2 regions of the Fundidesulfovibrio magnetotacticus genome follow, and region 1 is predicted to be linked to the other one. Evidence: predicted binding sites of a transcription regulator. Region 1 holds the regulator's gene; the other holds the start of a gene.
What was found. The regulator HrcA, encoded in region 1, represses chaperone genes, less so after heat shock. The targets are predictions, from matches to a motif close to TGTTAGCACTCNNNNNNNNNGAGTGCTAACA.
Positions count from the first base shown of each region.

Region 2: groES (co-chaperone GroES) is a predicted target of HrcA. The motif match lies at 6,424-6,454, and genes of this name have one in related genera.

Region 1 is NZ_BLTE01000003.1:72,246-87,065, reverse strand. It holds gene NNJEOMEG_RS04765 (histidine kinase) at 1-1,140, shown strand, start outside; gene hrcA (heat-inducible transcriptional repressor HrcA) at 1,196-2,236, shown strand; gene NNJEOMEG_RS04755 (nucleotide exchange factor GrpE) at 2,288-2,785, shown strand; gene dnaK (molecular chaperone DnaK) at 2,976-4,895, shown strand; gene NNJEOMEG_RS04745 (phosphatase PAP2 family protein) at 5,189-5,884, shown strand; gene NNJEOMEG_RS04740 (methyl-accepting chemotaxis protein) at 5,898-7,949, opposite strand; gene NNJEOMEG_RS04735 (flagellin N-terminal helical domain-containing protein) at 8,382-9,266, shown strand; gene NNJEOMEG_RS04730 (hypothetical protein) at 9,367-10,500, opposite strand; gene NNJEOMEG_RS04725 (YdjY domain-containing protein) at 10,902-11,525, opposite strand; gene htpX (zinc metalloprotease HtpX) at 11,529-12,380, opposite strand; gene NNJEOMEG_RS04715 (Hsp20/alpha crystallin family protein) at 12,421-12,873, opposite strand; gene NNJEOMEG_RS04710 (Trm112 family protein) at 12,969-13,172, opposite strand; gene NNJEOMEG_RS04705 (PHP domain-containing protein) at 13,270-14,124, shown strand; gene NNJEOMEG_RS04700 (hypothetical protein) at 14,135-14,820, opposite strand, start outside.
Region 2 is NZ_BLTE01000005.1:176,387-191,206, reverse strand. It holds gene NNJEOMEG_RS07520 (LIC_10190 family membrane protein) at 1-1,332, shown strand, start outside; gene NNJEOMEG_RS07515 (potassium channel family protein) at 1,352-1,996, shown strand; gene NNJEOMEG_RS07510 (OmpA/MotB family protein) at 2,122-2,844, shown strand; gene NNJEOMEG_RS07505 (DUF3795 domain-containing protein) at 2,951-3,415, shown strand; gene NNJEOMEG_RS07500 (hypothetical protein) at 3,780-4,079, shown strand; gene groL (chaperonin GroEL) at 4,405-6,045, opposite strand; gene groES (co-chaperone GroES) at 6,089-6,379, opposite strand; gene motA (flagellar motor stator protein MotA) at 6,773-7,624, shown strand; gene NNJEOMEG_RS07480 (hypothetical protein) at 7,705-8,292, opposite strand; gene NNJEOMEG_RS07475 (NADH-quinone oxidoreductase subunit 5 family protein) at 8,749-10,695, shown strand; gene NNJEOMEG_RS07470 (respiratory chain complex I subunit 1 family protein) at 10,695-11,543, shown strand; gene NNJEOMEG_RS07465 (NADH-quinone oxidoreductase subunit B family protein) at 11,565-12,008, shown strand; gene NNJEOMEG_RS07460 (NADH-quinone oxidoreductase subunit C) at 12,031-12,417, shown strand; gene NNJEOMEG_RS07455 (hydrogenase large subunit) at 12,421-13,494, shown strand; gene NNJEOMEG_RS07450 (4Fe-4S dicluster domain-containing protein) at 13,510-13,884, shown strand; gene NNJEOMEG_RS07445 (methyl-accepting chemotaxis protein) at 14,398-14,820, shown strand, end outside.

The DNA of each region.
Region 1 (14,820 bases):
GTGGCCATCATGCACCTGCTGGTGTCCCTCAAGACGAGCCTCGTCACCCTGGTGAAACGCCCGGACTTCCACAACCTGGAACAGCCCGTGCGCGACTGGGGCGAACTCCTCTGCGCGCTCACCGAACTCCGGCTCGACCTCGACCGCATCAAGTCCTCGCGCATCGAGCGCCTGCGCCACTGCCACCCGCACTTCATCCAGCTGGAGCACCGCTTCGAGCTGCTCAAGCGCGCCTACGAATCCAGCACGCTGATGACCGAGATCATCTACGCGCTCGTCGAGGCCGGGCAGGAATTCACCACGGCCGAGGAGATCCTGGAACGCTCCGGCGAGGTGCTCCTGCGCGAGCTGGGGGCCGACCTCTTCGTCTGCCGCCTGCGCGACGAGGAAGGCAACTGGATCAACGTGGCCGCCTCCGACGCCGAGGAAAAGCAGACCCCCATCTTCGTGTGGATCATGGAAGACTCCATGGACACCCACCCCGTCATGCGCGCCGTCAACGAGCGCGGGGTGTTCCACGTGCTCTCCAACGACCTGCGCGGCCTGGAACGCGGCGGCGAATCCATCGACTGCATGGCCTACCAGGAGGGCTACCGCTCCCGCCTGGCCTTCATCCTGCGCGTCTCCGACTGCGACGCCTTCGGGGCCATCAACCTCTACTCCCACCACCCCGGCTTCTTCGACCGCTACGAGCCCCAGTTCCTGGCCGACGCCTCCAAGATCGTCTCGCTCACCGTGGGCCGCCAGCTCGAAGTGGGCAAGGACGCCCTGGCCAAGGCCGCGGGCGGCATGGCCCACGTGGGCAACAACGTCCTGGGCATCATGATGAACTACAACTCCATGGTGCTCGAAGAGCTCGAGGCCATCGCCGGAGAGGTGAAGACGGCCCTGGACCGCCCCCAGCCCGACCGCGACGTGCACGACCTGGCCGAAGAGATCAGCCGCCTGCGCAAGCTGCTCATCGACCTGGACGTGGACCGCAAGGTGGACAGCCTCAAGGGCGTGGCCGAGGCCATCCTGCGCCTCAAGGCCGCCATCGGCAACCTGCTCACCCAGGTGGACAAGCCCGTGCTCATGCCCTACGTGCGCGGCCAGGAAGTGCTCGACCTGGAGCACCAACACCACGGCAGCCATTCTTGACAGCCCGCCGGGGCGTTGTTAGCTCTCTGGCACTCTCAAGAGGTGAGTGCCAAACATGAGCGACGCCCCGCTCCTCCCACGCGAAAAAGAAGTCCTCGCCACCATCCTGGAGGACTACATCGCCAAGGCCCAGCCCGTGGGCTCGCGCACGGTCTCCAAGGCCGGGGGGATACGGCTTTCGCCCGCCTCCATCCGCAACACCATGTCCGACCTGGCCGACAAGGGCTACCTGGGCCAGCCCCACACCTCGGCAGGGCGCGTGCCCACCGAGAAGGCCTTCCGCCTCTACCTCGACGAGGTGATGCGCATCCGCCCCCTGCCCGAGCCCCTCAAGGAAATGATGGCCGCCTCCCTGGGCCAGGCCGGCCTGGAGATCGACACCATCCTGCGCCACGCCTCCCGGCTGGTCTCCTCGGTGTCGCGCCAGGCCTGCGTGGTCACGGCCCCCAGGCCGGACCAGGCCCGCTGGCGGCAGATCGACTTCGTGCTCCTGCGTCCGGGGCTTGTCATGGGCATCCTGGTGCTCCAGGGCGGCCTGGTGCAGAAGCGCCTGGTGGCCGTGGGCGAGGACATCGCCGCCGACGACCTGGTGCACTTCGGCAACTACCTCAACCACCATTTCCAGAACCTCGCGGTCTCCGAGGTGCGCGCGCGCATCCTGGCCGAAATGGCCGCCGCCGAGCGCGAACTCTCCGACCTGACCGGGCGCGCCCTGCGCCTGGCCATGGAGGCCTTCGACGCCCCCGAGAGCCCCGAGGTCTACCTGGAAGGCACGCTCAACATGCTCGCCCAGCCCGAGTTCTCCGACATGGGGGCCATGCGCGAGGTGCTGGGCGCGCTGCAGGACCGCGCGAGGCTCCTGGACGTGCTGGACAAGACCATCGCCCAGTACCGCACCGTGGTGATCCTGGGCAACGAGTCCCACGTGGCCGACCTCTCGGGCTGCGGCCTGGTGAGCGCCCCCTACGGAGGCGCCCAGACCCCCGTGGGCTCCGTGAGCGTCATCGGCCCCCTCCGCATGGACTACGCCGAGGTGGTGCCCCTGGTGAACTACACCGCCAAGCTCATCACCGCCATGCTGGACAAACATTTCTAAGGTCCCCCCGGACCCTTCCATTCCCTTGAAGCCCTTTCGGAGGAGCCATCCATGACCACGCCCGAAAACGACGCCCCCGCCGAAGCCCCCCTCTCCCTGGAGGAGCAGGTGGAGAAGCTCAAGCAGGAGGTGGCCGCCGAGGCCGACAAGCGCCTGCGCGCCCTGGCCGAGACGGAAAACCTGAAGAAACGCCTGATCCGCGAGAAAGAGGAATTCGTGCGCTACGCCGCCGAATCCGTGCTGGCCGACCTCCTGCCCGTGCTGGACAACCTGGACCTGGCCCTGGCCCACGGCGCGGCCGTGCCCGGCTGCAAGGACGTGGTGCTGGGCGTGGAGATGACCCGCAAGGTGTTCCTGGACACCCTGGCCCGCCACGGGCTGGAGCCTTGCGGCGCCCCCGGCGAGGAGTTCAACCCCGAAATCCACGAGGCCGTGGGCGCGCAGCCCGGCGGCGGCATGGCCCCGGGCCACGTTCTTTCGGTGATGCAGGCCGGATACCGCCTGCGCGGCAGGCTTCTGCGCCCGGCCAAGGTGATGGTGAGCCAGTAGCGCCCCCTCCACCCGGAATCACGCGCATTGCGAGGCAAAAAGGTGGCCCCGGGCCCCTTTACAGCTTCGAAAACCGAATTATTGTCAACCTCGACCGCGCCCGCTCCGGCGGGCGCGTCCTTTGAGCAAACCATCCGGTTCCTTGAGCGGCACCGGCAGCCATCATCACTCCCAAGGAGGAACCTTTTTCATGGGCAAGATCATCGGCATCGACCTCGGCACCACCAACTCCTGCGTCTACGTCATGGAAGGCAAGGACCCCAAGTGCATCACCAACCCCGAGGGCGGGCGCACCACCCCCTCCATCGTCGCCTTCACCAAAGAACGTCTGGTGGGCGAGATCGCCAAGCGCCAGTCCGTCACCAACCCCGAGAAGACCATCTTCGCCGTGAAGCGCCTCATGGGCCGCGCCTTTGACGCGCCCGAGGTGGCCGAGTGGCTCAAGCACTGCCCCTACAAGATCGTGGCCGGGGCCAACGGCGACGCCGCCGTCGAGGTGGAGGGCAAGCGCTACTCCGCCCCCGAGGTCTCCGCCATGATCCTGGCCAAGCTCAAGGCCGACGCCGAAGCCTACCTGGGCGAGACAGTCACCGAAGCCGTGATCACCGTGCCCGCCTACTTCAACGACTCCCAGCGCCAGGCCACCAAGGACGCCGGGCGCATCGCGGGCCTCGAGGTGAAGCGCATCATCAACGAGCCCACCGCCGCCTCGCTGGCCTACGGCTTCGACAAGAAGGCCAACGAGAAGATCGCCGTCTTCGACCTGGGCGGAGGCACCTTCGACATCTCCATCCTGGAAGTGGGCGACAACGTAGTGGAAGTGCGCGCCACCAACGGCGACACCTTCCTGGGCGGCGAAGACTTCGACCACCGCGTGATCCAGTACCTGGTGGACGAGTTCAAGCGCGAGAACGGCATCGACCTCTCCCAGGACCGCATGGCCCTCCAGCGCCTCAAGGAGGCCGCCGAGAAGGCCAAGAAGGAACTCTCCACCGCCATGGAGACCGAGGTCAACCTGCCCTTCATCACCGCCGACGCCAACGGCCCCAAGCACATGATGGTCAAGCTCTCGCGCGGCAAGCTCGAGAAGCTGGTGGAAGACCTCGTGGAGCGCACCGCCGGCCCCTGCCGGAAAGCGCTGGCCGACGCCGGGCTCACCGCCGCCGACGTGGACGAGGTGATCCTGGTGGGCGGCATGACCCGCATGCCCCTGGTTTCCCAGAAGGTGAAGGAACTCTTCGGCAAGGAGCCCAACCGCTCCGTGAACCCCGACGAAGTGGTGGCCATGGGCGCGGCCATCCAGGGCGGCATCCTCACCGGCGACGTGAAGGACGTGCTGCTCCTGGACGTGACCCCCCTGACGCTGGGCATCGAGACCCTGGGCGGCGTGTTCACCAAGCTCATCGAGCGCAACACCACCATCCCCACGCGCAAGTCCCAGGTGTTCACCACGGCTGCCGACAACCAGCCCTCGGTGTCCATCCATGTGCTCCAGGGCGAGCGCCCCATGGCCCAGGACAACATGACCCTGGGACGCTTCGAACTCACGGGCATCCCCGCCGCCCCGCGCGGCGTGCCCCAGATCGAGGTGGGCTTCGACATCGACGCCAACGGCATCGTCAACGTCACCGCCAAGGACACCGCCACCGGCAAGCAGCAGTCCATCCAGATCACGGCCTCCTCGGGCCTCTCCGAGGCCGAGATCCAGCGGCTGATCAAGGACGCCGAGTCCCACGCCGCCGACGACAAGAAGAAGCAGGAGACCATCGAGGCCCGCAACCACGCCGACACCCTGGTCTACACCACCGAGAAGAGCCTGCGCGAGCTGGGCGACAAGGTGGACGCCGTGACCAAGGGCGAGATCGAGGCCAAGGCCGAGAAGCTTAAGGAGCTCATGAAGGGCGACGACGCCGAGGCCATCAAGAAGGCCACCGACGAGCTGGCCCAGGTGTCGCACAAGCTGGCCGAGAAGCTCTACCAGCAGCAGGGCGCGCAGCCCGGCGGCCCCGAGGCCGGCGGCCCGGGTGCTCCCGGTGGCCACGGCCCGGCTGGCGGCCCCAAGGGCGACGACGACGTGGTGGACGCCGACTACACCGAAGTGAAGAAATAACGACTCCGCAACGAGCTGATGATCAAGCGCCCGGCAGGGAAACCTGCCGGGCGCTGTTGCGTCGGCGGCCGGGAAGCGACCGCTGGAGACCGGGGAGCGCCCCGGCGTGGCAGCGTATGCGGCACGGCGCGGCACCGCCCGGCGCTGGCTTTCCCATCCGTAAGTGGACGCCCGCCCCGCGACGCTGTAGAGCCAACGGACCCTCCCGGCCGAGCGCGGCCCGGCCGGTCGGCTCCGGCCGTGTCCCCTCCTCCATCGCGCGCCGGGCGGGCAGCACCCTGACGGAGGTCTTCATGCTGTCGCTTTGCCGCCGCGCGCTCCTGCTCCTGGCCCTGGGCATGTCCCTGGCCGTCGCCGGTCTGGCTCCCGGCCGGGCCCTGGCCCAGCCCCTGGGGCCGGACCCCTACTTCTCCAGCGCGGCGGCCACCCTGGCGGCCCTCCAGCTCCTGCCGCTTCCGCCCGCCCCGGGCACAGCCGCCCAGGCCGCCAACGTGCAGCTCCTCCAGGCCGTCACCGCCACGGCCACCCCCCAGATGACCGCCGCCGCCCTCTGGGACTCCGACCCCTCGGTCTTCGACTTCTCCCAGGTGCTCGGGCAGGACTTCAACGCCAAGAACCTGCCCGCGGCCAACGCCTTCTTCACCCGGGTGGCCCTAAACATCGAGAACACCAACATCAACCTGGACAGGATCTACAACAGCCAGGGGCCGGTCAGCCCGGCCTCTTACCCCAGCGCCCACACGCTGCTGGGGCTGGTGGACGGCATGATCCTGGCCGACATGGTTCCCGAGAAGCGCGGCGAGCTCGTCACCTACGGCGTGCAATACGGCCTGAACCGCCTGATCCTTGGCCAGCACTGGCCCGCCGACGTGGGCGCGGGGCAGATGGAGGCGGGCGTCGTGCTCTTGGCGCTGCGCGCCAGCCCCAGCTTCCAGAGCGATTTCGACCTGGCAAGGGCCGAGGTGCGCGCCAGGCTCGGGCTGCGTTAGCCCCAGGGGCCGGTCAGCGCTGAACCGCCTCGTTCTTGCTGTCGGCGGTGCGTTCCAGCAGTTCGCACCCGGCGAGCTGCTCCTGGCGCAGGCAGACGATGAGCCCGCTCAGTTCGTTGGTCTGCCCGGCCAGGTCGTCCACCTGGGCCGAAGCGCGGTACATGCCCTCGCGCGTGCCGGCAGAGACCTCCCGCACATCGCCCAGCGATTCCACCACCTCCGCGCAGGCCCCGGCCTGGTCCTGGGCCAGTTGGGCGATGTCCTGAATCTGGCGGTTGGTGCTCTCCATGGCCTCCACGATGGTCCGCAACGCATGGCGCGAGGTTTCGGACAGGGCCGCGCAGGAGGCGATGCTGTCGGCGGTCTGCTGGGTGGCCGCGAGGTTGGACCCCACGCCATCCTGGATGGCCCGGATGGCCACCACCACGTCCTTGGTGGCGTTCATGGTCTTTTCCGCAAGCTTGCGCACTTCGTCGGCCACCACGGCGAAGCCCCTGCCGGCATCCCCCGCCCTGGCGGCCTCGATGGCGGCGTTGAGGGCCAGGAGGTTGGTCTGGTCCGCGATGTCCTCGATGGCCGTGATGATGTTCCCGATCTGCCCGGCCCGATCGCCCAGACGCTCCATGCCCTCGCGCAACTTCACCGCCGTGGCGTTGATGTCCGCGAAGGCCTTGGCCACGTCGGCGGCGCTACGCTCGCCCAGGGCCGCGTTCTCCAGCGCCGCCTGGGCGGACCGGGAGGAGGCCAGGGCCTTGCCCGCCACCTGCCTGGCGCTTTCGTCCACGCGTTCCATGGCCCCGCCGGTCTCCCCGGCCAGGCTGTCCTGACGGACGGCGTCGGAGGCGGCCTGTTGCATGAGCGCCGCCAGGTCGTGGGAGGCGCGGTCCAGCACCTGCGTCACCTGCTCGGCCCTGTCCGCCAGTTCGCGCATGCGGGCGGTCTGGCGGCCGAGACTGCGCTCCTGTTCGCGGGCCGACGTCAGGTCGTAATAGAGCGAGAACACGCCCAGCATCTCGCCGTCCATGCCTTCGATGGGGTTGGCCGTCACCAGGATGTTGCGCACCGCCCCACTCTCCATCACATATTCCATCTCTGTCTGCACCTGCTTCCGATGCCTTACGGCATCCATCGAGCGCGTCTGGCGGTTGCGATCGCCGTAGAAGAACTCTCCCGGCGTCATCCCGAAACAACTTTCCGCCGGACACTGCTTTCCGAACAGTCTTAACGCTTGATCGTTGCAGTGTGTTATTTTTCCATCCATGTCGAATACGACGAGGGGAAACGAGTTCGAAAGCCCCTTGAGCACCCCTTCCGAAAAGCCGAAGCGCCTGCGCAGATCGGCGAGCATGGTCTGAAGCGCTCCCGCCAGTTGGGCCATCTCCCCGGAAAGACGCATCCGGGGCGGATCGGCCTGCCCGTGCTCCCCCGCTTGCACCGCGAAGGCCGTCAGGCGCTCCATGGGGCGAATCACCGTGCACAGGAGCGTCCAGGCGATCGCCGCGCCCACCAGAAGGCCCACCAGAAGCAGCAGCCCCTGGCTGAGCAGCAGCGTGGACACGCGCTGCTCGCTCTCCAGCTGCATGCGCGTCACCGCCTTGTCCATCTCCAGGTTCACCGCCTCGCTGGAGGCCAGCAGCACCGCCCTGTCGGCCGGAGCGCCACCCGCCGCCACGGCCTCCACGAGCGGCTTGTACCGGGTCCACTGGGCGGCGACGCTTTCGAGCAGGGGCCGGACGGTCAGAGGGGCCTTGGGAATGGCCCTGGATGGCCCGGCCGGGTTCAGGGTGAGTGGGGCGCTGCCCGAATCCATCAGCGCGGCCAAAGTGGCCTCGAAGACCCCCATGCTGGCCCTGAGTTTGGCCAGCAGGGCCTGATCCGGGCCCGCGCCGAGCAACAGGGCCTCCTTGGCGATCTTCTGGGAGAGCATCCGCTGCCGCCCCGCCAGATTGATCACCACCCCGTCGTCGCGCTGCATGGAGGACACATACGCCGTGGCCCCGAGCATCGCCCCCATGACGGCCAGCAGGATGCCTATGGGCATCAGCACTTTCCACTTCAAGGACATCCAGCCCTCCCGCAACGGTACGACTCGGTTTGAGCCCGAACGGCGGGGCAATGGGTTGAAGACGAAAAAGTTCCGTTACACCAAGACAGGATTCAGCGGGAAAAGGCAACAAAAATCGGAATCTGGGCATACAATCCGGATATCCACCCCGATTCCGACACGGCCGCTTCGGGCGCGCCTCATTTCGATCATGCCGAAACTCCCGTTGATACGGCCCGTTATAGCATCCATAGCAAGACCATCGCCCGGAAGGCGCGGGGAGGAGCGCGCCCGGCGCTCCGTCCGCCATCGCGGCGCGTTCGAGCGGTCGCCTCCCCGCTTTCGGTGAGCATTTTCATCCGGACGCTAAAGATCACCCTGCAGCATCCGATAAGAAAGGGGACAAGCCGGAATTTTCACCCAACCCCCGGCAGGCAGGTGGAGAGCGACGCCATGACCGTGATCTTCAACCACAATCCCCTGGCCATCGTGAGCGGCTACTACCTCACGCGGGCCTACGACGGCCTGGAGCGCTCCACCCTGCGGCTCTCCTCGGGGCTGCGCATCAACAGCGCCGCCGACGACCCCGCCGGGCTGGCCGTGAGCGAACTCATGCGCGCCGAGATCGCCTCGCTGAACCAGGGGGTGCGCAACGCCAACGACGCCATCTCCCTGCTCCAGACCGCCGACGGCGGCATGAGCGTCATCGACGAGAAACTCATCCGCATGAAGGAGCTGGCCACCCAGGCCTCCACGGGCACCTACACCTCCGACCAGCGCCTGATCATCGACTCCGAATACCAGGCCATGGCCTCGGAGATAACCCGCATCGCCAACGCCACGGACTTCAACGGCATCCGCCTGCTCAACGGACACCTCTCCGGGGCCACGCACAGCGGCTCCGGCCTCGAACCCACCGGCAAGCTGAAGGTGCACTTCGGCACGGGCAATCTTTCGGCGGAAGACTACTACTACGTCCAGATAGGGCTCTCCACGGCCTCGGCCCTGGGCGTGGGACGCTCCGCCACGGGCTCCGCGCGCTCCATCTCCACCCAGGCACTGGCCCAGGCGGCCCTGGACAAGATCGACGCGGCCATCGTCTCCAAGGACAAAATCCGCGCCAACCTGGGCTCGCTCCAGGCGCGCCTGGAGAACACCGTGCAGGCCCTCTCGCTGCAGAGCGAGAACCTGCAGCTGGCCCAGTCGCGCATCGCGGACGTGGACCTGGCCACGGAGATGGCCGAGTTCGTGCGCTCGCAGATTCTGGTGAACTCGGCCACGGCCATGCTCTCCCAGGCCAACACCCTGCCCCAACTGGCCTTGCAGCTCCTGATGTAGCGATCCGCCGGGCTTGCCGCGCGGGCCGTCAGGCGGTTCCGCCCGCTCCCGGGCCAGGGCCGCCGCGTCCGCAAGGCCGGCGGAGGCGACCCGCGTCCGCCTACCGCCGCCCCGGCTCTGGGATGGGAAGCACGCCTGCCTGGCGGACGCCGCCGATGTCGATGAAGGAGATCTCGTCGTCGTCATCGTCGTCGTCCTTGCCGGACTTCTTCTTTTTGGCCTTGCGGGCCTTCTCCTGGGCCTCCTCCACCTGTTCGGCCCCGGATTTCGCGGCCTCCTCGAAGGTGGAGTCGCCCAGCATGGTGGTTTCCAGGAAGAGCTGCTGCTTGCCCTTGGGGTCGAGCAGCACGCCCACGATCATGTGGTCGGGGAAGACCACCAGGGAGGTTTCCAGGCCGATCTTGTAGAACACCGAGGCCAGCAGGCAACTGCCTTCCACGCAGTTGGCCTGGCGGCCGTCCAGGGCGTCGCCCAGCAGGCGCACGTGCTGCACGGAAAGCTCCGGGTCCGGGGCCGAGGGGCGGTTGATGCTCGAATAGCGCAGGCCGCGCTTGCGCAAGGCCTGCCACACGGCCTTGGCCTGCTTGCGCACGCCCCGGGCGTCGGTCTGGTAGCCGGAAAAGGACGACACCTCGCCCACGGAGAGGGCCTCGCGCAGGATCTGCTGCACGGCCGGGTGGTTCTCGTTGACGTAGGCCGCGAAGAGCCAGGAGGTGTCGTAGTAGTCGTCGTCCTCCTCGAAGCCGTAGACGCAATCGTTCACCGAGGCCACCAGCACGCGCTGGGACTTCTCGCCCAGGGGCTGCCCGTCCACGCTGAGCCGGGCCGTGAGCACGATGGGCACGGGCTGGCGCACCTGGAGCAGGGCCTCGGGGAAGCTCAGGAAGGGGTAGACCACGTAGTCCTGGCCGCGCTTGGGCAGGGTGACGTCGGCCTTGCCCCCGTTCACCAGGGGCGAGGAGGCGCTTATCTCCACCACGGCCCTGGCCCCCGCCCTCGGGGCGCGCACGGTGATGCCGAAGAGGCCGTTGCGGTCGCCCAGTTCGTTGGTCTTGTCCTGCACGTCCATGTGCATGGCCGCGATGGAGTGCATGAGCGACGGGTAAAGCTTGCCCTTGAGCCCCACGTGGGTGAAGTCCCAGTCGGCGCGGGCCGGGGCCTTCTGCTGGGCCGGAGCGGGCGCCGGGGCCTGCTGGGCCGCCGGGGCCGGTCCGGCCAGGCACGCCAGCAGCACGAGGCACGCCGCCGCCAGGGACGCGGCGCGCCCCCAGGCGCGGAGCCGGAAGGCGCGGGACGCTGAGCCCGGTTGCCCGGCCGCGCGGGTGAAACGTGGGACAATACGCAAGACGTTCCGGCGAGGGGATGCGGTGGCGGACATCGTTGCTCCTGGAAGAACGGATTGCAGGGGCGCTGGGCTCTCCCCGCCATGAATCGCTCCTACGCGAGGCGAGCGCCAGGGTCAACGCGGGCCGGGGCCGCCGGGCCGGAGAGGTCGGAGAGGGAGGCCTCGCGGGCGGAGTCCGGGATGTGGCCGCCGTAGCGCCGGGACCCAGGGCGGGAGGCGGACGCCAAAGCCCCGCCGGGAGGCGGAGAAAGCCCCGGCCGACAAGCCGCGCGCGGGCTGGCGCGAGGGGTCTACCGGCGCGAGACGATCACGGCCACGCGCTTCGGGACCGGGCCGGGCCACTGGGCGCGGTAGGCCACCGCCCCCCACCAGCCCGTCTCCTTGAAGAAGGTCAGGTGGTTGCTCACGATGCCCATGGGGCAGCTGAAGAGGCAGATCAGGCAGCCGCTGGCGTCCGGGGCGACGGCTGCCTTGAAGTTGCCGCCGAAGCGCATGTCCAGCCCCCTGCCGCCCTTGTCGCGCAGGAACTCGCCCAGGGGGACGGGCCTGTCCGCGCCGTCGGGGAGGATCGCCACGTTCAGGGTCTGGCCCTGCACGCGCTCGCTGTCCCAGTTGGCCATGGTCATGTTGTCGCCGGGGCGGAAGCCCAGGAGCGTGAGGGCCTCGTGGAGCCGCCGGGGCGTGATCTCGGCCTGGAGCAGGGCCTTGTCGGCGTACGCGCCGTCCTTGAACACGGCCAGGTGCTGGACGGCCTCGTCGGCCAGGGCGGGGTTCACCGTGGCCAGGAAGGCCACGCTGCCCGAGGCCATGTCCACGCTGAGGGGCATCTCCGGGGTGAGCCCCAAAGGAGCGCTCCCGGCCGGGGCCGGGAGCGCGAGCAGGAGAAGGCAGAGAAGCGTCAGGGCGCGGGGCACGGCCTAGTATCCGGCCATGGCGCGCAGCCTGCGGATGCGTTCCTCGGTGGGAGGGTGGGTGGAGAAGAGCCCGGCCACGCCCCCGCCCGAGAGGGGGCTGACGATGAACATGTTCTCGGTGGCCGGGTTGGCCCCCTGCATGGGCACGGCGTGGGCGTAGTCGTCGAGCTTCTTGAGCGCCCCGGCCAGGGGCAGGGGGTTGCCCGCCAGCTGCGCGCCCGTGGCGTCGGCCAGGTACTCGCGCGAGCGGGAGATGGCCATCTGGATGAGCATGGCCGCGATGGGGGCCAGGATGGCCATGAGGATGGCCCCGAAGCCGCCCCCGCCGCCCTCCTCGTCGGAGCGGCCCATGCCGAAGATGGCCCCCCACTGGAGCATGCTGGCCACGCTGGTCACCGCGCCGCCCACCACGGCGGCCACGGTCTGCACCAGGATGTCGCGGTTCTTGATGTGGGCCAGTTCGTGGGCGAGCACTCCGGCCAGCTCGTCGGTGCTCACGAGGTTCAAAAGGCCCTCGGTGACGGCCACGGCGGCGTTCTGGGGGTTGCGCCCGGTGGCGAAGGCGTTGGGCTGGGCCTGGGGCACCAGGTAGAGCTTGGGCATGGGCATGTTTCCGCGCTGGGCCAGCTGGCGCACCAGGTCGAAGAGCCCGGGCGCGTCGGCCTCGGAGAGCTCCTGGGCGTTGTACATGCGCAGCACGATGCGGTCGGAGAACCAGTAGCTGCCCACGTTCATCACCAGGGCCATGATCAGGGCGATCACGAGCCCGGCCTTGCCGCCCATGGCCTGGCCCATGAGCAGGAGCAGCGCGGTGAGCAATCCGAGGAGAAGGCCAGTCTTGAGTTGGCTGGTCATGAAGCGTTCCTCCGTTGGGAAGTCGTCGGGGGATGGTGGATCAATAGATGGGGATGCGCCTGCGCCGGGCCTCGGGGCTTTCCTTGGGCAGGGTGATTTCCAGCAGGCCGTTCCTGAAGACGGCGGTCACGCCGCCCCTGTCCACGCCCTTGGGCAGGGCGAAGCGACGGGCGAAGGGGCCGTAGGAGCGTTCCAGGGAGTGGTAGACGCCCTCGCCCTCCCCCAGCTTGACGAAGGCCCGCTCCCCGTAGACCCAGAGCGTGCGGGTCTTGACCTCCACGGCCACGTCCTCGCGCTCCACGCCGGGCAGCTCCATGGTGATCACGAAGGCCTCGGCTGTCTCCAGCACATCGGCGGCCGGGGCCCAGAAGTAGGCCTTCTCGGACACGGCGGAGGGGGCGCGGCCGCGCCGGGCGGCCTCGGCGAGCACCCGCTCCAGTTCGGCCTTCATGTCCGCCAGCCCCATCCAGGGATTCCAGTTCAGCTTGGCCATGCCGGGACACCTCGAAGCGCTTGGTGATGGATCAACATTCTGGAACGTTTAACCATCGCCGGGGCGCTGTCAAGCAGCGGGCCGGGCGGGCCGGGTCAGGGTTTGGCCTGGCGCTCTCCGGCTTCCCAGGCGGCCAGCTCCACGGCCTCTTCCACGAGCATGATGGGGATGTCCTCGCGCACGGGGTAGACCACGCCGCAGGCCTGGCAGACCAGCCCGTCCTGGGCCGGGGTGGGGTTGATGTCGCCCTTGCATTTGGGGCAGGCGAGGATTTCGAGCAGTTCCGGAGCGATGGGCATTGGGTTTCCTCCTGTGGACGCCCCGTCTCTACACCAGCTTGCCCGGCCCCTCAAGGCTTGCGTTGACGCAGGTCCGGGAAGCCCCTAACGCTGGGGCATGCGACTCGTGGACCTGCACACCCACTCCAACGCCTCCGACGGCGAGCTTTCCCCTGCCCAGGTGGTGCGTCTGGCCTCCCAGGCGGGCCTGGCCGCCGTGGCCCTTACCGACCACGACACGCTCCAGGGGCTGCCGGAGGCCCGGGCCGCCGGGATGGAGGCGGGCATCGAGGTGATACCGGGGTGCGAACTCTCCGTGGTGCACCAGGGGCGCGAACTGCATCTGCTGGGTCTGTGGGTGCGCCCGGACGGCGAGCTGTCCACGGTGCTCGAATCGCTTCGCGCTGGCCGCGAGGACCGCAACCGGCGCATCGTGGAGAAGCTCGCGGGCATGGGAGTGGCCATCGACTACGATGAGGTGGTGGAACTGGCCCAGGGCACGGTGGGGCGCCCGCACATCGCCAGGATCCTTCTGGAGCGCGGCCTCGTGCGCGACTACGATGCGGCCTTCCGGCAGTACCTGGGCCGCCACGGACGGGCCTTCGTGGCCAAGGAGGAGCTGCCCGCCTACCTGGCCGCGCGCGTGCTCGCGGACGGCGGGGCCACGGTGGCCCTGGCCCACCCCTACCTGCTGGGGGCCTCCGGCCGCGACATGGAGGAACTGGCCCGGCGTTTTCAGCTTCTGGGCGTGGACGCCATCGAGGCCTACTACACCGAACACTCCGACCAGAAGACCCGAGAATACCTGGAGCTGGCCCGCCGCCTGGACCTGGGCGTGTGCGGCGGCTCGGACTTCCACGGGGCCGTGAAGCCGGGCATCCGCCTGGGCGTGGGCAAGGGTCGGCTCAAGGTGCCCGAATCCGTGCTGGACGCCCTCAAGGAGCGCCGCGCGGCACGCGGGCTGTGGGTGTAAGGCCCGTTCCCTAGACTTCGGCTTCGTCCTCCGCGCCTTCCGGTCCGGCCCCCGCTTCCTGTTCGCCCCGCCCCGCCGGGGCGGCTTCCGAGAGCAGGCGCACCTTCACGCCCGCCTCGCCCCCGGGCGAGAGCTGGAACACGCGGCCCGCGTGGTCGCTGAAGCGCTCCACGGGGTGGTGGCTTATGGAGAGCACCTGGAGCCCCAGCTTCTCCCCGATGCGCGCGAAGAGCCGCGTGAAGGCGGGCACCAATTCGGGCCGCAGCCAGCAGTCCTGCTCGTCGAGCACCAGAAAGCGCCTGTGATGCGCCGGGTCCAGCTGGGCCAGGCCGATGAGCCTCAGCCCCACCGAGAGGATGTTGCACACCGAGCCGCCCTGCCCGTGCAGGATGTCCTCGGGGCGGCCCTGGTTCTCGATCTCCAGGTTGATGTGGAAGCGCCCGTTCTTGATCTCCCGGCGCGAGACCACCTTGCGCTCCTGCCCGAGGATTTCGCGCACGGCGTGGGTCAGGTTGGCCTCCACCTCCTCCATGAGTTCCCCGAAGAGGTCGCGGGAGAGTTCCTCCAGGCGGGCCTGGGCCTGGGGGGCGAGTTCCAGGAAGGCGCGCGCGGCCCCAAGCTCGGCGCGCAGCCTCGCGTGCTCGGCGTGCAGGGCCTGGGCCTGGCCCTCCAGGCGTCCGGCGCGGCGCTCCAGGG
Region 2 (14,820 bases), on a different contig from region 1:
CTGGTCACGGGCATCGCCAACCTGCACGACCGCCTGGGCTTCAACTCGGTCTTCTTCCTGCACGCCGCGCTCTTCGACGGGCTCTTCTTTCCCGGCGACTCGGCCTGGGGCGCGGCCGCGTTCTTCCGGCTGCTGGCCGTGGCGCACCTTGCCTTCACGGCCCTGGACCAGGCGAGCCCCGTCCGCGCGCGAGCCTTCGCCGCCGCCGCGCTGCCCTACGTGGCCTGGCGCTGCCTGGAGGCCATGCCCTCGCTGGGCTACGACGAAACCCCGCAGCTGCTGGCCCTGCTGGCCGCCCTGGAGCTTCTGCGCGCACCAGCCGCCCGGCTGGCGGACCTCGGGCGCGCGGGATGCCTACTGCCCTGCTGGCTGGCCCTGTGGGCCTCGGTGACGGCCCTCACGGTGAAGCTTTCCATGGCCCCGGCCGTGGTGTTCTTCGGCGCGCCCTTCCTGCTGGCGGCCTGGAAGGGCGGCGTGCTCCGGGGCAGGCTGCTGGCCTGGGGCCTCCTCCCGGCCGTGGCCGCCGTGGCCGCCTACCTGGGGCGCAACGTGCTGGCCACGGGCTGGCTCTTCTACCCCGTGCCCGTGGCGCGCCTGGACGTGCCCTGGGCCGTGGACCGCGCAGACCTGGTGAACCACACCTGGAACTGGATTCTCTCCTGGGCGCGCGCCCCGGGCAGGACGCCTCCGGAGGTGCTGGGCAGGGGGCTGGAGGCCTGGCTCCCCGCGTGGTGGAACGCCAACCGGGGCCAGCCGGGCGTGCAGGCCGTGTGGTGGGGGCTTGGCGTCCTTGGTCTGCGCGCGGCGCTGGCGCTGGCGGCCCCGTCTCGGCGCAAGGAGACGGAACCGGGCGCGGCGGCGGGCCTCCTGGCGACCCTGGCCGGGCGCGTGCGCCTGGAGACGCTCTGCGCGCTGGGCATGGCCGCCTCCATCGTCTGGTGGTTCCTGGGCGCGCCGGACCCCCGCTTCATCGACGTGCTCCAGGCCGGATTCCTGGCAGCGTGCCTGGCGCTCCTGGCGTCCACGGGCGGCATCCTCGCGGCGGGGCTGCCGACGGCGGCCCTTGCGGCGGCCCTGGCCTTCGCCTGGCTCAACTGTCCCACCACGTTCCGCGCCGACGTCTCCGCGCCCGCCGCCCTGCGCGACGCGTTCCCCCGCCCGGCCTACGAGACCGTGACGGCACGCGGCCGCGATCGCACGGTGGACGTGCTCGCGCCCCTCGACACCGACATGTGCTGGAACGCGCCCCTGCCCTGCACGCCCTATCCCAGGCGCATCAAGGGCGAGCGCATCGCCTGGCCCGAGGGCATGGGCAGGCCCCCGGTCCCTTGAGCCGCCCAGGAGATCCGGCATGATCCACCTCATCAAGGCCCACCGCGAGTTCCTCAGCATGCTCCTGCTCACGGGCATGTTGGTGCTGGGCGGGCACCTGCCCTACCGTCTGGAGAGCGCGCTCTTCTTCGTGGTGGTGTTCCTGGTGGCGCTGCTTTCCTCCACGCGCAACGCCATCCAGACGGCTCTGCTGGGCGTGAGCACGGTGTTCTACCTGCTGGCCTGGCACGACGCCTTCCATCAGGTCCTTCTCTCCGCCATGTTCTGCGTGTCGGGGCTCATCTGCCTGGCCTACGGGGTCAGCTCCACCATCGCCTTCGTGCTCACCTCCCGGGAGGTCTCCAGGCGGGAGGTGTTCGCGCTGGTGAACTGCTACATGCTCGTGGGCTACTTCTTCGCACTGCTCTACACGCTGGTGGAGAACGCCGCGCCGGGCTCCTTCCTGCTGCCCGCCAGGCCGGAACGGCTGATGGACAGCCTCATCTACCTGAGCTTCTCCACCATGACCACCGTGGGCTACGGCGACGCCGCTCCCGTGTCCACCCTTGCACAGCGCTTGTGCGTCTCACAGGCGGTGTTCGGGCAGTTCTACTTCGCCCTGGTGGTGGCCTACCTCCTCAATAAGCTTTTCCAGCAAGGCCGCGACGTGGGCGACCAGCAGTAGAGCCTAACCGCGACGGACTTTCGCAACGCCATTGCCGCTTTACAGCGCTCCCGCGTTGGCCCTAGGGTGCGCGCAAGACCGGACCGGAGGCCGATCCCCCGGCCCGCGCATCCCGGAGGTGCCCCATGCCCACGCGAAGCAGGAAGATCGCCTTCACCCTCATGGCGCTCATTCCGGTGCTGGCCACGTTGTTCATCGCCACCGAGCTTTTCGACGTGCGCCCCGCCCAGGAGGCCGCCCGGCAGTGGGCCCTGGACGTGCTGGGCGCGCCCCGCCAGCCCGACGCCCCCGCGCCGGACCCCGCGCAGGCGGCCTCGGCCCTGGAGAGCGCCCGCCAGATGGACCACGCCTACGACGAGCTTGTGCGCACCCTGGAGCCCCAGGTGCGCTCGCAGGAGATCTGCATCGAGCGCGAGGGCACGCGCCTGGAGATCCGTTTCCTCGAGCAGGTGCTCTTCCCCTCGGGCAGCGCCGTGATCACCAAGGAGGGCGAGGAGGTGCTGGCCAAGACCGCCCGCGCCCTGGCGCGCATCGAGAACCGCCCCTTCACCATCGTGGGCCACACGGACTCCGTGCCCATCCAGACCGACATCTACCCCTCCAACTGGGAGCTTTCCACGGGCCGGGCCTGTTCCGTGGTCCGCTACCTCTCGGGCAAGGGCGGCATCGCGTCCACGCGCTTCTTCGCGGCCGGTCGCTCCGAGTACGACCCCGTGGCCGACAACCACACCGAGGCGGGCAAGGCCAAGAACCGCCGCGTGCAGATCCTGGTGACGGACCAGGAGTGCATGCGCCTCACGGCTCCGGCCCCAGCGCAAACCCCGCCCCCTGGCCAGAAGGCCCCGTAGGCCGGGCAGACGTCGGGGCAACGCCCGATCCGCCGCGCGGGACGCGTCCCGGCCCTGGCGGTGAAGCTCCCGGCTGTGGAGCGGGGCGGGCAAGGAGGGAAGAACCATGAACGACCGCCCTACGCCGCGCGCGCTCCTGCTCGCGCCCTGCGGACTGGACTGCGCACGCTGCGCCGTGTTCCGGCATGGCGAGATCGGGGAACTGGCCGGTCGGCTGCGGGAGCTCATGGGGGGCTATGGACGGCTCGCGCGGATGCGCGCGCAAGAGGTTCCCGTGCTGGCGGACTACCCCCGCTTCGAGGCCGTGCTGGAGGAGCTTTCGCGCCCCGCCTGTCCGGGATGCCGGGAGGAGGGCACGCGCTGCCCGCTCTCCAACTGCCTGGCCAGGGACTGCGTGAAGGAACGCGGCGTGGACTTCTGTTTCCAGTGCGCCGACTACCCCTGCGCGGCGCAGTTCGCGGGCATGGAAAAGCTGCGCGCGGCGTGGCTGGCCAAGAACGGCCGGATGAAGGCCGTGGGCGTGGAGCGCTTTCTTGAGGAGCAGGAGGGCGAGCCCAGGTATCCCGGGTAGGGGCGGGGATTCGGCGTCTTCAGCTGATATCCATCGCACTGCTCTGATTCTGCAACTTCCTACGTTCGGCATCAGAGTGGACGTTACGGCCTCCGCACTGTTTGTCGCGGAGTCGCGACCGAACGCGGTTTGGGACGTGTGAAGGTTGTCGGGGAGTGGTTTTCCCGGTGGGTTCGGGGCGGAGACGGTGTGATTGAAAGCGTCCGGCCTGGAAGACGCGTTTGGCGGCCAATGTGTCGAATCGCGAACGCGGCTTGCAGGCGATGCTCTCCTCAGGATGTGGGGAATGGCTCAGTTGTCATGGCGTGTGGTTAGTAGGCGTTTCAATGCAGTGATTTGTTGAACGTGTAATGGGAGAATTGTTGTGAATATTACGATTTCCTTGACGGACAACCCGCTTTTTCTTGTCGGGCTGTGCCTTTCGCTGGCGATTATATCTTTCGTGGTGTTCGTGGTTTTTAAGCTGTTGAGCGGTGTCGCATACTTTGGCATGGCTGGCATTGCCGTCAAATACCCGATGTTTTTCAAGCGCGCGGTGTGGTTCGTCGTTGTGAGTGGTTGTTTTGCGTTGTTTGTTGTTGCGGCTCATTATCATCAACGAATTCTTGCTGGAGTGTTCTTCTTTTTTGGTCTTTTGAATGCGTGGCTCTATCCAAACAAATGAAGACAGTCGGTGTGGTGAAGTGGTCGGTGGAGCGCGTCATGCTGGAGGGGGCACAAGGCTTCAGAGTTGCGTGAAATCTTCGCGGAGTCATCGGTGCGCCACGCCGGGATGACGAACTGATGATCAGACAAAGCTGTTCGCCGTCTCGCGACAAACGTTTCGGTAGTTTGCGAATGCAACCGTCCCGCAATTGATCCGGACAACACAGTGGTCACCCCGCATGCGCAGCCCGTGATGGCACGCGGGGGGCGATGCAAAAAGGCCCCGAACCTTGCGGTCCGGGGCCTCGTCATTCAGCGTTGGTTGGCTTGTTCCAGGCGTGGGCCTAGTACATGCCGCCCATGCCGCCCATGCCGCCGCCGGGCATGGCGGGCATGTCCTTCTTGGGCTCGGGCTTCTCGGCGATGGCGCACTCGGTGGTGAGCAGCAGGCCTGAGACCGAGGCGGCGTTCTGCAGGGCGATGCGGGTGACCTTCTTGGGGTCGATGACGCCGGCCTTGATCAGGTCTTCGTAGTCGCCGGTGGCGGCGTTGAAGCCGAAGCCGTCCTTGCCGTCGGCCACCTTGGCCACCACGATGGAGCCTTCGAAGCCGGCGTTGCCGGAGATCTGGCGCAGGGGCGCCTCGCAGGCGCGCTTCACGATCTCGATGCCGGCGGTCTCGTCGTCGTCGACGGCCTTCACCTTGTCCAGGGCCTTCAGGCAGCGCACCAGGGCCACGCCGCCGCCGGGGACGATGCCTTCTTCAACGGCAGCGCGGGTGGCGTTCAGGGCGTCCTCGACGCGGGCCTTCTTCTCCTTCATCTCGGTCTCGGTGGCCGCACCGACGTTGATCACGGCGACGCCGCCCACGATCTTGGCCAGGCGCTCCTGGAGCTTCTCGCGGTCGTAGGAGGAGGTGGTCTCCTCGATCTGGGCGCGGATCTGCTTCACGCGGGCCTTGATGTCCTCGGCCTTGCCGGCGCCGTCGATGATGGTGGTGTTTTCCTTGTCGATCACCACGCGCTTGGCGCGGCCCAGGTCGGCCAGCCCGATGTTCTCGAGCTTGATGCCCAGGTCTTCGGAGACGGCCTGGCCGCCGGTGAGGATGGCGATGTCCTGGAGCATGGCCTTGCGGCGGTCGCCGAAGCCGGGGGCCTTCACGGCGCAGACCTGCAGGGTGCCGCGCAGCTTGTTGACCACCAGGGTGGCCAGGGCCTCGCCCTCGACGTCTTCAGCCACGATCAGCAGGGGCTTGGCCATCTTGGCCACCTGCTCCAGCACGGGGAGGAGGTCCTTCATGGAGGAGACCTTCTTCTCGTTGATCAGGATGAAGGGGTCGTCGAGCTCGCAGACCATCTTCTCGGGGTCGGTGACGAAGTAGGGGGAGAGGTAGCCGCGGTCGAACTGCATGCCTTCCACCACGTCCAGGGTGGTCTCCAGGCCCTTGGCCTCCTCGACGGTGATCACGCCTTCCTTGCCGACCTTGTTCATGGCCTCGGCGATGATGTTGCCGATGGTGGCGTCGGAGTTGGCGGAGATGGTGCCGACCTGGGCGATCTCCTTCTGGTCGCGGGTGGGCTTGGCAAGCACGCCCAGCTCGGCGACCATGGCTTCGACGGCCTTGTCGATGCCGCGCTTGATGGCCATGGGGTTGCGCCCGGCGGCCACGAGCTTCACGCCTTCCTGGAACACGGCCTGGGCCAGGATGGTGGCGGTGGTGGTGCCGTCGCCGGCCACGTCGGAGGTCTTGGAGGCGACTTCCTTGACCATCTGCGCGCCCATGTTCTCGAACTTGTCGGAGAGTTCGATCTCCTTGGCCACGGTCACGCCGTCCTTGGTGATGACGGGGGAGCCGAAGCTCTTCTCGATGACCACGTTACGGCCCTTGGGGCCGAGAGTGACCTTCACGGCGTTGGCGAGCTTGTCCACGCCTTTCTTCAGCTTTTCGCGGGCCTGGGCGTCGTAGAGGATCTCTTTGGCGGACATGTGTGTGTCTCTCCTTGAGGGAAATGTGGGTTGAGGGGGAAAACTAGTCTTCGATGACGGCGAGGATGTCGTCCTCGCGCATCATGAGGTGTTCTTCGCCCTCGATCTTGATCTCGGTGCCGGCGTACTTGTTGAAGAGGACCTTGTCGCCCTTCTCCACGGCGGGCTTGCAGCGCTTGCCGTCGTCGCCGACCTTGCCGGGACCCACGGCGATCACCTCGCCGCGCATGGGCTTTTCCTTGGCGGAGTCGGGGATGATGATGCCGCCCTTGGTCACCATTTCTTCTTCGAGGCGCTTCACCAGAACGCGGTCGTTCAACGGCTTCAGCTTCATGTGGGTATGCTCCTTCAACGAGATGGTTTGTGCTGGATTCGGCGTGCTAGCACTCGCCGGTGGTGAGTGCTAACGCCGGAAGCGTGATACGGACAATAATCCGAAAAGCCAACCAGGGAAGAGGGGGAAATCGAAAAAAGCATGATTTTTTTTGCCCAGGCAGGGCAGGGCGGCGCCGAGTCGGCTCCCGCTCGCGGCTTCGGGGCGTGCCAGCGCCGCCTGGGCGGTCGCCTCGACGAATCCGCGCCAGGACACGCGCGCTTGACTTTGATCCGTCTTCCAGGGATGTAGGAAACCGGCCGATTTGTCCCTGACGGCCGTCCGGCGGACACCTCCCGCCGGGCAACGTGGCCTCGCGCCGTCACGCACCACTCGCCTGGAGGGGCGGGGCTTATGAACGCCATCATCGGTTTCGTCGTCGTGCTGGGTTCCGTGATCGGGGGCTACGTGCTCTCCCACGGCAAGCTCTTCGTGCTTTTTCAGCCCTACGAGTTCCTGACCATCGGCGGGGCGGCCCTGGGTTCCTTCCTCATCGCCTCGCCCATGAGCGTGGTAAAGGACGTGTTCAAGCACCTGCCCCAGGTGTTCACGGCCAAGGAGGACTCCAAGGACTTCTACATGGAGCTGCTCTCGCTCATGTACGAACTCTTCCAGATGGCCCGGCGCTCCGGCGCGGTGGCCCTGGACGCCCACGTGAACCGCCCGACCGATTCCGACGTGTTCCGCCGCTTCGGCAACGTCTCCAAGAACAAGACCGTGCTCAACTTCATCTGCGACAACCTGAAGATCGTCATCGCGGGCAACATCGAGCAGCACCACTACGAAGCGATCATGGACACCGACATCTCCACCCGCAAACACCACGACACCCTGGCGGGCAGCGCCGTCACCAAGATCGCCGACGCCCTGCCGGGCCTGGGCATCGTGGCCGCGGTGCTGGGCATCGTCATCACCATGGGCGACATCAACCAGCCCCCCGAAGTGCTGGGCAACCACATCGGCGCGGCCCTGGTGGGCACGTTCCTGGGCGTGCTCATGTGCTACGGCTTCATCGGCCCCATGGCCACCAACCTGGAACACCAGGCCGAGGCCAAGGCCGCACGGCTCAAGGTGGTGAAGAGCGCGCTCATGGGCTATTCCATAGGGCTGGCCCCCATCCTGGCCGTGGAGTATGCCCGCCGGGCCATCCCCTCCAACGTGCAGCCTTCCATGGAAGAGCTGGAAGAGGGCATGAAGAAGGGCTAGCGGCCCGCGCCCCCTTGCCCCGGAAACGCCAAGACCCCGGAACCCAGGTTCCGGGGTCTTGGCGTTTCGAGACGGCGGGGTCAGCGCGTGGGGCAGGCCTGGCCCAGGGGCTTGCGGGCGGCCTCCACTTCGCGCAGGAGCCTGTCGAGCCGCAGGCCCTGGGGGGGCATGTGCTCCATGCCGCAGACCTTGCGGTTCATCTCGTCGCACCATTTGGTGAGGTCGGCGATGCCGTACTTGGCGGCGTCGGCGAAATAGAGGGCCTTGTCGTTCTGGTCGGGCACGCCGTCCCAGCGCAGCTTGAGGCCCAGGAAGGTGCGGTCGCCGTGGTGCTGGGCGTGTTTCACCTCGAAGCCCGCCATGAAGCTCAGGGGGTCGCCCATCATGTCGGTGGGGTCCACGAGCTTGAAGTAGACCAGCACGGCCACGCCCGCGAACTTCTCAACCTCCACCAGTTGCGACGACTTGAACGACAGGCACATGCCCGTGGAGGAGATGTCCTCGATGCGGGGGAAGGGCGGGCGTCCCTGGGCCATCTTGGGGTCGCCCAGGTCGCGCAGGTGGACGCGTCCCAACTGGTTGGCGCGGCGCAACCATACGGCCAGCTCCAGAACGATGGTCTCGTCCACCTCGATGCGGAAGGTAACCCGGTAGTCGTTGTCGTCCATCACGCCTCCCGCCGGACCGTGCCGGGGCGGAATCCGGCATGGGCCGGTAGGGGCTCATAGCGCATTTTGCAACGGCAGGCAAAGGGGGGGGCAATTCCTATCTTGCTGGTAGCCAAGGGTTTTTCGGTGGTTTTCCGCAGTATCGCCGTTTTGGTCCGCCCGTTGACCGGCTGGATCATACCGTTCACCGAAAGAAAACGACCGCTCATGAAGGGGCCCAGGGGCTGGATGGGCGTGGATTCTGGCCCGGGGCGGGCTCGTGCGTTTTTCGACGCCGCTTGACCAAGGAATTTCAATTCCTTAAGACTGCCAGTTAAGCTCTGAGACAAAGATTTCACTGCCTGCCGGCCGGGGGGGCCGGTGTACTTTCAACACGCACAAGGGAGGTGTGTCCGCTCCAGACAGATGAGCTCGAGGAGAGGCAATTGACTCGACACAACCTAACGTGAGGTGAATATGGACATCTTGGTTTTCACGACCGTGGTGCTCCCGTTCCTGGCAGCAATCGCCCTGTTGCTGCTTCGGGACAAGGGCTCCAGAAGCCTGATCGTGATCGGTTCCGCGGTGATCCTTGCCGCGGCATCCCTGGCCATGGTCGGGCAGGGCTCGTTCGAGTTCTCCCCCAAAAGCCTGATAGGCGTGGGGCTCGACGGGCTGATCATGCTTTTGGACTTCGCCCTGCTCGTGGTCATCCTGGTCATGGCCATGACCAAGCTCAAGAGCCCTCTGGTGTCTCTTCTGACCGCGGCCCAGATCATCGGCCTCGTCTACCTCGAATTCTTCATGATGGACCACTCGGCCCCCGCGGCCGCGCCGGCCATGTTCGCCGACAAGCTGTCGCTGATCATGGTGCTGGTGATCTCCATCGTGGGCTCGCTCATCTGCGTGTACGCCCTTGGCTACATGCCCGAGCATGAGGAGCATCTGCACCTGCCCAAGACCAAGCAGCCCAGGTTCTTCTTCTTCCTGGTGGCCTTCCTGGGGGCCATGAACGGGCTCGTGCTGGCCAACAACCTCCTCTGGCTCTACTTCTTCTGGGAAGTGACCACCTTCTGCTCCTTCATGCTCATCGCCCACGACGGCGACGAGACCAGCGTGAAGAACGCCACCCGCGCCCTGTGGATGAACATGACCGGCGGCGTGGCCTTCGTCTTCGCCCTGATCTTCATGCAGAAGGCCGGCAACCCCCTGTACCTCTCCGAGCTTCTCAAGCCCGGCTTCTCCGCCGCCGGAGCCGCCGCGCTGATCCCGATGTTCATGCTGTGCTACGCGGGCATCACCAAGAGCGCCCAGGTGCCCTTCCAGAGCTGGCTGTGCGGCGCCATGGTCGCCCCCACGCCCGTCTCGGCCCTGCTGCACTCCTCCACCATGGTCAAGGCCGGCGTCTACCTGGTGCTGCGCCTGGCCCCCGCCTACGCGGGCACCATGCTCTCGGGCATGCTGGCCATGTTCGGCGCCTTCACCTTCCTGACGGCCTCGGCCCTGGCCGTGGGACAGTCCAACGGCAAGAAGGTGCTGGCCTACTCCACCATCGCCAACCTGGGCCTGATCATCGCCTGCGCGGGCATCAACAACCCGCAGGCCATCACCGCCGCCATCGTGATCATCATCTTCCACGCCGTGAGCAAGGCCCTCATGTTCCTCTGCGTGGGAACCATCGAGCAGAAGATCGGCTCGCGCGACATCGAAGACATGCGCGGGCTCTACATGGTCATGCCCAAGACCACCATCGTGGCCCTGGTGGGCGTGCTCACCATGCTGCTGCCCCCCTTCGGCGTGCTGCTGGGCAAGTGGATGGCCATCGAAAGCGCGGCCGCCATGCGCTACATGCCCGTGACCATCATGCTGGCCCTGGGTTCGGGCCTCACCGTGATGTTCTGGGCGCGTTGGGCAGGCATCCTGCTCTCCACCCCGTACCCCAAGGGCGTGGCCCCCGAACCGCAGGCTTCCGTGGTGCGCGCTCCTCTGGTGCTGCTGGCCTGGGGCGCGGTGCTGCTCTCGCTCTTCGTGCCCTTCCTCTACGGCGGGCTCATCGAACCCGCGGTGAGAAGCTCCCACAAGGCCGCCGGCTACGTGCTGGACGCCTTCAACTTCGTGAGCGCCCAGGGCGTGTTCTACATCTACCCCCTGTTCCTGATCCTGGGCGTGGGCTTCTACTTCGCCTGGAAGGCCGCCCGGAAGGCCGACCCCGCCAGCTACGTGGGCCCCTACCTCTGCGGCGCCCAGACCAAGGCTGACGACAACGCCTTCACGAGCACCGGCGGCGCCTCCGTGGGTTACTCGGCCGGAAACTTCTACCTGACCTGGCTGTTCGGCGAGGAGCGCCTGTCCGGGCCCATCAACATGGTGGCCTGCGTCCTCCTCGCGGTGATGCTGGGCCTCTTGCTGGGAGGGGTCATCTAATGGGTAAGCTCCTGCTCGCCACCGTCGCCGTGATCCTGGCCCCGATCGTGGGCGGCCTCATCGCCGGCCTGGACCGCAAGATCACCGCCCGGCTCCAGTCGCGCTACGGCCCCCCGATCCTCCAGCCCTTCTACGACGTGTTCAAGCTCCTGGGCAAATCGCCCATGACCATGAACCCCTGGCAGATCCTCTCCGTGTGGGTCTACCTCATCAGCTCCGCCCTGACGGTGTTCCTGTTCTTCATGGGCTCCGACCTGCTGCTCATCTTCTTCGTGATGACCATCGGCGCGGTGTTCTTCGTCATGGGCGCGCTTTCCACCCATTCGCCCTACGCCCAGATCGGCGCGCAGCGCGAACTGGTGACCATGCTCACCTATGAACCCCTGATCATCCTGGTGTTCGTGGCCATCGCAATGGTCACGGGCAGCTTCAAGGTGTCCGACGCCTTCGGGCTCTCCAAGCCGCTGCTCTATCAGCTGCCGCTGATGTTCATCGTGCTGGGCTACGCCCTGACCATCAAGCTGCGCAAATCGCCCTTCGACATCTCCGCCTGCCACCACGCGCACCAGGAAATCGTGCGCGGCGTGCTCACGGAGTATTCCGGGCCGCAGCTGGCCATGATCGAGATCGCCCACTGGTACGACGTGATCTTCGTCCTGGGGCTGTGCGCCCTGTTCTGGACCACCAGCTTCTGGGGATGCGTCATCCTGCTGGCCGTGACCTACTTCGCCGAGCTTCTCATCGACAACGTGACCGCCCGCATGAACTACAAGTGGATGCTCAAGACGGTCTGGGGCTGGGGTCTGGCCCTGTCGGTGCTCAACCTGCTCTGGCTGTACGCCGGCTAACCCCGGGAGGAAATCATGGGCATGCTCAAAGACTGGATCAACAAGGGAAGGCTCAAGTCCCCCTGGATCGTGCACTTCGACTGCGGGTCCTGCAACGGCTGCGACATCGAGGTGCTGGCCTGCCTCACGCCCATCTACGACGTGGAGCGCTTCGGCATCATCAACATCGGCGATCCCAAGCACGCCGACGTGCTGCTGGTCACCGGCACGGTGAACCACCGCAACAAGCACGTGCTCAAAAACATCTACGACCAGATGCCCTCGCCCAAGGCCGTCATCGCCATGGGCGCGTGCGGGCTCTCCGGCGGCGTGTTCCGCGAGGCCTACAACGTGGTGGGCGGCGTGGACAAAGTCATCCCCGTGGACGTGTACGTCCGGGGCTGCCCGCCCAAGCCCGAGGCCATCATCGACGGCGTGGTGCTTGCCCTGGAAAAGGTCAAGGCGCTGCTGGAAGCCGCCGGTTAACCACCGAAGCGAGGTATCTCACATGTTTGCCAATGAACAGGCCGTCTCGGTGGACACCCTGATCCCCGAATGCCAGAAGCGCTTCGACGAGGGCCTGCGCCTCGTGGGCGTGTCCGTGGTGGAGCTCAAGAAGGACGACGCCTTCGACCTGCTCTACCACTTCGACAAGGACCTCGAACTCTCCCACCTGCGCCTCACCGTGCCCAGGCTGGAGCCCGTGCCCTCGATCTCGGGCGTGTACTTCCCCGCCCTGCTCTACGAAAACGAGATCAAGGACCAGTTCGGGGTGAACTTCCAGAACATCCTCATCGACTTCGGATGCACCCTCTACCTGGAGCCCGAGGTGGTGAAGAGCCCCTTCTGCACCTTCACCTATGTCAAGAAAGAAAAGGGCAAAGAGGAGGCCTAGACCATGCGCACCATCCTGCCGTTCGGTCCTCAGCACCCGGTGCTGCCCGAGCCCATCCACCTGAAGCTGGTGGTGGAAGAGGAAACCGTCGTCGAGGCCCTGCCCAACCTGGGCTACGTGCACCGCGGCCTGGAAAAGCTCACCGAAATCCGCGACTACAACCAGATGGTCAACATCGTTGAGCGCGTGTGCGGCATCTGCTCGTGCATCCACTCGCTCAACTACTGCGAGGCCGTCGAAAAGCTCATGAACCTCGAAGTGCCCCAGCGCGCCCACTTCCTGCGCGTGATGTGGGGCGAGGTGCACCGCATCCACTCCCACCTGCTCTGGCTGGGCCTCTTCGCCGACGGCTTCGGCTTCGAGTCGCTCTTCATGCAGCTGTGGCGCATCCGCGAGCGCTCCATGGACATCATGGAAGCCACCGCCGGCAACCGCGTGGTGATCTCCACCAACATCGTGGGCGGCGTGCGCCGCGACATCACCAACGACCAGAAGACCTGGATCCTCTCTGAGATCGACCTCATCGAGAAGGAAGTCCGGGCCCTGGAAAAGACCCTGCTCGACGACTACACCGTGAAGCGCCGCTGCTGCGGCAAGGGCGTGCTCACCAAGGAGCAGGCCCACCAGCTGGGCGCGGTCGGCCCCTGCCTGCGCGCCTCCGGCTGGGCCCAGGACGCCCGCCAGACCGGCTACGCCGCCTACGGACAGCTCGATTTCGAGCCCGTGGTGGAATACGACGGCGACTCCTACGCCCGCTCCAAGGTGCGCTTCCGCGAAGTCTACGCCGCCTGCGACCTGGTGCGCCAGGCCCTGGCCAAACTCCCCGAGGGCGAGCTGGCCTGCAAGGTGAAGGGCAAGCCCGAGGGCGAGGTGTGGCACCGCGTGGAGCAGCCCCGCGGCGAACTCTACTACTACATCAAGGGCAACGGTACGAAGAACCTGGAGCGCGTGCGCATCCGCACTCCAACCTTCGCCAACATCCCGCCGCTGCTGGCCATGCTGCCCGGTTGCGAACTGTCGGACGTGCCCGTCATCGTGCTGTCCATCGACCCGTGCATCTCTTGCACGGAGCGCTAAGAGAGGAGCCGCATCATGTTGGAGATGACCAAGAACGTCCTTCAGAACCTGCTGGGGAAAAGCTCCACCCGGCTCTACCCCTTCACCAAGCGGGAGACCTTCCCGAGCTTCAGGGGCACGCTGGACATCAACGTGGACGAGTGCATCTTCTGCGGCACCTGCGCCAAGAAGTGCCCCAGCCAGTGCATCGAGGTGGACATCAAGGGCCGCGTCTGGACCTGCGACACCTTCGCCTGCGTGTACTGCTCCAACTGCGTGGAGGCCTGCCCCACCCAGTGCATGACCATGGCCCCGGCCACCAAGCCCCCCGCGGGCGCCAAGGACCTGCTCATCTACAAGGGCAAGCCCAAGGAGCCCAAGGAGAAGAAAGCCAAGGCCAAGGCCGAATAAGGCCTTCCGAAGCCTGAACGCACGGCGCGCCGGCCCGGATTTCCGGGCCGGCGTTTTTTGTGACGTAGCGGATGCGTCCCGCAACGCTGGACTGGACTTCCTTTCGAGTGGCATCCATGAATTTTAGATGCAAATTCGGAGTGTTGGCAGTTCATGCAAGCTGTCTGGGTTCTGGCTGGGAGTCCCTCTCGGAGATGGATGCCTCGCCGTTTCGCAGGATTCCGAACGCCGGACGTCTCTCGCTCTCGCGATGCCCCTTCCCGCAAAGGAAGGCCGATCATGCGGTGCAGGGGAGTTCAGGAGGTCGGAAGTGCCGGATCAGACAGCTAGACTGAGTGAAAATGTTGATCAAACGGTCACCAAATCCGGGCAATAATGGCAAAAATACAGTTTCGGCAGCAGAGTCCTCTACGGCCGAAGCCCCATTGTCAGACGGCGGATTGTGGTCTACCAACTCCGCAGTGGGGGCCGTGTTGTTTCGGCCCGGGGATAAAGTACAGGAAGGGTGTGGGGATGTTCGCCAATCTGAAGATTCGTTACAAACTCGGGCTTCTGCTTGTTCTCCCTCTGACCGCCTTTTTCATCTATTCTGGCATAGCCAGCCTGGACAAATACGAGGGCTGGAAGAGCGCCTCCGTCATGATGGAGGCGGTGGACGTGATGGTGCGCCTGGGCGGGTTGGCGCACGAACTCCAGAAGGAGCGGGGCCTGTCATCCGGCTTCCTGGCCAGCAAGGGCGAACGCTTCGGGCCTGAGCTCAACGCCCAGCGCGGAGCCTCGAATGCCGCCGTGTCGCAACTCCGGGATACGCTGACCCGTTCTGCCGAGGCCGCGAAGCAACCGTCCATGGCCAAGGCCCTGGCGGCCCTGGAACCCGTGCTCTCGGGGCTGGACGGCCAGCGCGCCAGCGTGGACGCCAAACGCCTGGAAGCCCGC